Regions from separate parts of the Massilia sp. DJPM01 genome, predicted to be linked through region 3. Evidence: predicted binding sites of a transcription regulator. Region 3 holds the regulator's gene; each other region holds the start of a gene.
The links. The regulator LexA, encoded in region 3, represses DNA repair genes until DNA is damaged. The targets are predictions, from matches to a motif close to ACTGTATNNNNATACAGT.
Positions count from the first base shown of each region.

Region 1: the regulator LexA is predicted to act here: its motif matches at 1,045-1,062, upstream of PO883_RS09150 (VRR-NUC domain-containing protein).
Region 2: the regulator LexA is predicted to act here: its motif matches at 1,085-1,102, upstream of recA (recombinase RecA).

Region 1 covers NZ_JAQOZV010000010.1:33,899-36,100, forward strand. The annotation lists gene PO883_RS09150 (VRR-NUC domain-containing protein) at 1-1,020, opposite strand, end outside; gene PO883_RS09155 (hypothetical protein) at 1,123-1,929, opposite strand.
Region 2 covers NZ_JAQOZV010000009.1:5,682-7,883, reverse strand. The annotation lists gene PO883_RS08300 (sensor histidine kinase) at 1-280, opposite strand, end outside; gene PO883_RS08295 (response regulator transcription factor) at 277-987, opposite strand; gene recA (recombinase RecA) at 1,163-2,202, shown strand, end outside.
Region 3 covers NZ_JAQOZV010000019.1:74,248-76,449, reverse strand. The annotation lists gene PO883_RS14350 (DUF29 domain-containing protein) at 1-445, opposite strand, end outside; gene lexA (transcriptional repressor LexA) at 578-1,213, shown strand; gene PO883_RS14340 (tetratricopeptide repeat protein) at 1,248-1,973, opposite strand; gene PO883_RS14335 (WGR domain-containing protein) at 2,163-2,202, shown strand, end outside.

The DNA of each region.
Region 1 (2,202 bases), on a different contig from region 3:
GACGAAGCGATTGCGGCGCGACGGCAGCGGCTGGTGCCCGAGCTTGCGGCGCAGACGCGGGGCGATGCGCAGCAGTTGCTGGCGCTCGGCATCGCTTTCGGGCGCGGCCTCGGCCCGTTCCAGCAGCGCATGCGCCTCGGCATAGCGCTCGTGCTTTTCCAGCACGCGGATGGCGCGCGCCCGCGCACCGGGAAAATTGCAGCAGGCGTACAGATCGAACGCCTGGCCCCACTCCTTTTGTTTTTCCACCTGCTGGGCGATCTGGAACATGAGCCGTTCGCGCCGGCTGTCGATCCACTCGTTGTCGAACGCGTCACGCGGCAAGCTCGCCAGCACCTCGGGCAGGGCCTCGCCGGCCCGAAAGCGTTCCTTGCACTGGTGCAGCGCCAGGTAGTCGTCGACATCGCGCCGCGTGCGAAAGCCGCGCGAGGACGCTGAAAACTCGACTTTTTCGTACTGGAACAAGCCCAGGTCGGACAGCACGAATTCGGTCCAGTCCTGGTGCAGGTTGCCGAAAAAGATCAGGCGCAGGCGGTCGCACAGGTCCTTGACGGTAATGCTGTAGACGGTATCGGGCGAGTCGCGGTACCAGGCGGAAAATGCGCGGGCGTCGCCGAACCCGTCGCGCAGGGCGGCCAGCTGCTCGCCCTTGCGCGCGTTCTTTTCGTGCAGGGACAGGCTGAAAATGGCGCCGATTTCGGCCTTGAGCAGCAGCTCGAACAGTTCGTCGAGCGTGATCACCGGGTCGCACCGGACCCAGCCGGTGGGCAGCAAGTGGCGCGCGGCCTCGATCGCGCAGCCGATTTCCGCGTAGTTCAGTTTGCTCGCGCGGAACACCGTGCCCTTGCGCATGACCATGCGCACCAGCAGCGCGCGCGAGGCTTGCGGCAGCGACGGGAACGTGGCGATAAACGCTTGCTCCTCATCGGTGAGCAAGTCGCTGTAGCGCCCGGCAATCCATTCCAGCACCCGGTGGAAGTTGTCCAGGTAGTAGAACTCATTCTCAAGAACTTTGCGCATCGTACTGCGGGCAAGCGACCGACACCTGTAATTATGTACAGTATATCGTCAGTGGCCGCCAAACCCCAGCAAAATCGCCGCGCGTGCATCGGTCCGTGGTTTTCAGGGTTCGCCCAGGTAGCGCCGGCCCGGCAGCGCCAGCCGGGCCGCCATGAGCGGCATCGGCTGGCCAAGGTAGCGCCGCCGCAGGCTGGCGTAGGAGCGCAGGGTGTCGAGCACGCCGGCGCCGGCATACCGGACGGGTGCGTCGGGCTGGGCAGGGACGGCGGCTGCGGCCGCCACCTTGCGTTTCACGGGGGCGTGCGGCGGCGCCTTGCGCGCGGCCTTGCGCGCCGCCTTGCGCGCCGCCGCGCCGCTTGCCAGCGGCTGGGACGTTTTTTTCGCTTTCAGGGCCATCTGCTTGAGCGCCGCACTGGCCGGTTTGCCGTGCTCGCGCACCTTGGCCGGCATCCTGAGCGCTGCCACCGGACGCGCCTGGGCCAGCGCCGGGGTGGGCTGCGCCGCAGCCGGCGCCAGCAGCACCAGCGGGGGTATCGGCTCCGGGGCGAGCACCGGCCGGGTGGGCGCCTCGTCCTTTTCATCGATGATCACCACCGGCTTGCCCTTGGCCGCATGGGCGGGGGCGGCCGGGTGCGGCGCGCCCTTGCCGGCGGCGGCGACCGCAAGCGCGCGCGGCGAGCTGGCGTTTTCGTCGGCCAGCAGGGCCACCAGCGCGATCAGGACCAGGACCGTGACGGCCGCCGCCACGGCCAGGCCCGCGCGCAGCTGGCGGTTTTTTGGCGCGCTGCCGGACGCGAAGCTGCGCCCGACGGCAGCATAGGCGCGCTGCTCGATATCGTGGGCGCGCCGGGTGTTCCGGCGCTGTTCGGACGGGGTGCCGGGATAGGTATTCGGGGCGGGAATGGACACGGAGGACTCCTGGAGGTGAGAACACGGACATTCCGATTAGAAACAATTCCCGCCGTAATGCTTCTGATATTTGTCGTGCTTTCGGGTCCGGCTGCACAGTCATTTGCGCCGCATCAACGATCCGTGGATTTTGCAACACTGCTGTAGTAACCAATCGTGTATTGAGTAATCGCAACCGACAGTATCATCGCCGATCCAATAATGGTGTTTGCACGCAAATGCCGTGACGCGGGTCGCGGCTCCACCGGGAGAACATAGTGAGAGATTTTGCAC
Region 2 (2,202 bases), on a different contig from region 3:
GGCGCGAAAACACCTTGCCGTCGATTTCGCGCACCTCCTGGGCCAGCACGGTGATGCTGTCTTCCAGGGCCCGGTCGAAGGGTTCGTTGGCGATCGACTTGGCCACCAGGTAGGTGATGGCGATGCTCATCGGCCACAGCAGCAGCAGCGGGGCCAGCATCCAGTCGAGGATTTCGCCGAACAGGGAATGCTGGATGTTTTCGTCCGGCTCGGCGCCGGGCGGTACATAGAGGGCGTCGGGTGGGTCGAGCGCGGCCGGGGCGGCGTCGCGCACGCTCACTTCGATTCCACGCCCGCCTCGAGGCTGGCGCGCGGCGCGTCGGCGTATTTTTCCAGGCAATAGCCCAGGCCGCGCACGGTGGCGATGCGCACCCCGCCCACCTCGATCTTCTTGCGCAGGCGGTGCACATACACTTCGATGGCGTTGTTGGATACTTCCTCGCCCCATTCGCACAGGTGGTCGACCAATTGTTCCTTGGATACCAGGCGCCCCGCGCGCGCCAGCAGGATTTCCAGCAGGCCCAGTTCGCGTGCCGACAGGTCGAGCATCTGGTCATTGATATAGGCGCTGCGCCCGACCTGGTCGTAGGCCAGCGGACCATGGCGCACCACGGCCGCGCCGCCGCCGGCGCCGCGCCGGGTCAGGGCGCGTACGCGGGCTTCGAGTTCGGACAGGGCGAAGGGCTTGGCCATGTAATCGTCGGCGCCGAGGTCGAGGCCATTGACGCGCTGCTCGATCGAATCGGCCGCGGTCAGGATCAGCACCGGCAGCAGGGAAGCGCGCGCGCGCAGGCGGCGCAGCACTTCCAGCCCGGACAGCTTGGGCAGGCCGAGGTCGAGGATCAGCAGGTCGAATTCCTGGGTGGACAGGGCCGTATCGGCCTCTTGTCCGTTCTTCACACAATCGATGGCGTAGCCGGACTGGCGCAAGGAGCGCGTCAATCCATCGGCAAGCACGCTATCATCTTCGGCAAGTAAAATACGCATGGGGGCACCGGAACGTCTAAGTAAGGGCTATTGTGTTTCATTTGGCGCAACGCCGGGAATTTTTTTGAATCGGGGTCACGTGCCGCTTGCATAAACCACTGTTTATTTGTACAGTGGTGTCTGTGACGTGACTTCTGCCCGTGATCTGGACCATTCTCTGGACTGAAAGAAAATTATGGATGATAAAAAAACCGTATTAAATGCTGGCGAGAAGGGCAAGGCGCTGGCCGCCGCTCTCGCGCAGATTGAAAAGCAGTTCGGCAAGGGCTCCGTCATGCGCATGGACGCCAACGCGCCCGTGGAAGACGTGCAGGTCGTCTCGACCGGTTCGCTCGGCCTGGACATCGCGCTGGGCGTGGGCGGCTTGCCGCGCGGCCGCGTGGTCGAGATCTACGGTCCTGAATCGTCGGGTAAAACCACCCTGACCCTGCAGACCATCGCACAAATGCAAAAACTGGGCGGCACCTGCGCCTTTATCGATGCCGAGCACGCGCTGGACGTCGGTTACGCCCAAAAACTGGGCATCAACCTGTCCGAACTGCTCATTTCGCAGCCGGACACGGGTGAGCAGGCACTGGAAATCACCGATGCGCTGGTGCGCTCGGGCAGCGTCGACCTGGTCGTGATCGACTCGGTGGCGGCCCTGACCCCGCGCGCCGAGATCGAAGGCGACATGGGCGATTCCCTGCCGGGTTTGCAGGCACGCCTGATGTCCCAGGCACTGCGCAAGCTGACCGGTTCGATCAACCGCACCAATACCCTGGTTATTTTCATCAACCAGATCCGCATGAAGATTGGCGTCATGTTCGGCAGCCCGGAAACCACCACCGGTGGTAACGCGCTCAAGTTCTACGCTTCCGTGCGCCTGGATATCCGCCGCACCGGCTCGATCAAGTCCGGTGACGAAGTCATCGGTAACGAAACCAAGGTCAAGGTCGTCAAGAACAAGATCGCCCCGCCGTTCAAGGAAGCGCACTTCGACATCCTTTATGGCGAAGGCACGTCGCGCGAAGGCGAGATCCTGGATCTGGGAGCGGATAACAAGATCGTCGAGAAGTCGGGTTCCTGGTACAGCTACAACGGCGAACGTATCGGCCAGGGTAAGGATAATGCGCGTATCTTCCTCAAGGAGCGTCCGGCGCTGGCGCGCGAGATCGAAAACAAGGTGCGCGTGGCCTTGGGCGTGCGCGAGCTGCCGCCGGTCCCTGGCGAGGA
Region 3 (2,202 bases):
ACGGCACGAAGTCGTCGTCCAGCAGTTGGGCTGCGCTGTAGGGGAGTTCGGTTGGAAATGCCTTTGGGGGCAGGCGGGTTTCTCGCGCCGCAGCCAGTACGGCTTGCCGATAGCGGCGCCTGGCAAGTGCTGGAATGTCACGAACAAGACTGGGACTGTCTTGCAACAACTGTGCGATTTCGTCACGCTGGTGGGCAAGCGTATTTAGCCAGCTGCTTGACTTACGCTTGGGCTGATATTGGCACTCAAGCAGGTGAATCGCCACCACCTTCAGGCGGCTGCTTAGCTCCCTGCGATCACGGCCGGTCATGCCCTCAAGCTCCTCTACCAGATTGTCGATATCAAGCTGCCCGAACTGGCGCGCGCGCAACAAACTCACTTGCGGCTCAAGCCACAGCACAAAATCCTCCTCATAACTCACCCGTGGAACCTCACGCCGACCCATGACGCACCTCCTCCGCTGCTTGTTGGACAGCGCCCATCGCAAATAATTCGCCTGTTCGGCCAATTAACCCTTGCATTGCGCGAAATACTGTACAAAAATACAGTCTGTCCATATACACAGTCCCGCATACCGATGATCAAGCTCACACCACGGCAAGAACAAATCCTCAACCTGATCAAGGATGCGATCGAGAACACGGGCTTTCCTCCCACCCGTGCCGAGATCGCCAATGAACTGGGCTTCAAGTCGGCCAACGCGGCCGAAGAGCATCTGCAGGCGCTCGCGCGCAAGGGCGCCATCGAAATTTCGCCCGGCACCTCGCGCGGCATCCGCCTGATCGGCGCCAGCGTCGACGCCATTGCCATGCCGCCGCCGAACCTGCTGATATCGCTGCCGCTGGTTGGGCGCGTGGCTGCCGGTTCGCCCATCCTCGCGCAGGAGCATGTGGAAGCGACCTACAGCGTGGACCCGGCGATGTTCTCGGCGCGTCCCGATTTCCTGCTCAAGGTGCGTGGCTGGTCGATGCGCGACGCCGGCATCATGGATGGCGACCTGCTGGCCGTCAAAAAGGTCGACAGCGCCAAGAATGGCCAGATCGTGGTGGCCCGGATCGGTGACGATGTCACCGTCAAGCGCTACAAAAAGACCGGCTCGCTGATCGAACTGCTGCCGGAAAATCCGGACTTCAAGGTCATCCATGTCGATCCGGCGACCGACGAGTTCGCGCTCGAAGGCCTCGCGGTAGGATTGATGCGCAGCTGGAACTGAGCGTGCGGGCGCTGTTCCACTGCGCCCGTGCCGTCTAGTCGCCCTTGCGCGGCGCCGTCGTCGCCGCTTCGGTGACGATCCGGTTGTGTTCCTTGATATAGGCGTCGGTGGCACTGCGCCAGGCGCCGAAGTCGGCCAGCACCAGCTTGGCCGAGACCTTGGCGTTTTCGGCGATGCCGGCATACACGCCTTCCAGATGCACGCGCGACTGTTCGGCTTCGTCCTTGGTCAGCAGGTCGGCCACCTCCTTGGGAATGCGCTTGGTCAGCGGACTGGCCTCGTTGAGGTTGCGCACGAAGCCGTTGTAGCAATCCTGCCAGGCCGCGACCTTGGCCGACACGCTCTCGATTTCATCGTTCTGCTTCGACATGGCCGGAATGCGCGGCACCGGGCAGCGGAACTGGCCCGCGCTGAGCTCGGCGCCATCGTATTTGGATATCCAGTAATCAAGCTCGGCGCGCCGCGTTGCGCGCTTGTTGATCATCGCGAGCGAGCCGGCGGCGGTCTTGTTGCCCTTGGCCGCCGATTTCTTGAACCAGGCTTCGGCCTTGGCCAGGTCCACCGTCCCCGCCTCGCCGTAAAAATACATTTCGCCCATGTGCAACTGGGCTTCGGCATTGCCGGCGTTGGCCAGCTTGGTGTAGAGCTGCAGCGCTTGCGGATACGATTTTTTCGCGAACAAGGCGTTGGCGTCGGCCAGCTCGTCCGCTTGCGCCACGCCGCCCAGCATCAATGCCAGGCAAAACAGGGATTTCTTCATTGCACGTCTCACGATGGGATGTCCGGATGCGCATCATAACCGGATTGGTGCGGCTCGACAGGGACACCGCTTTGCCGTAAAGTATTATTTTTTGCAACACTTATCACTACTTATGAGCAAGCGAAACAAGAGTGCGGCGCGCGCCGGTAGCCGCCCCCCTCTTTCCTTCAAGCCCAGTTAGGACGCCCATTGCGACGTTTCGACTATGACCAGGGCGCGTCCGACAAAT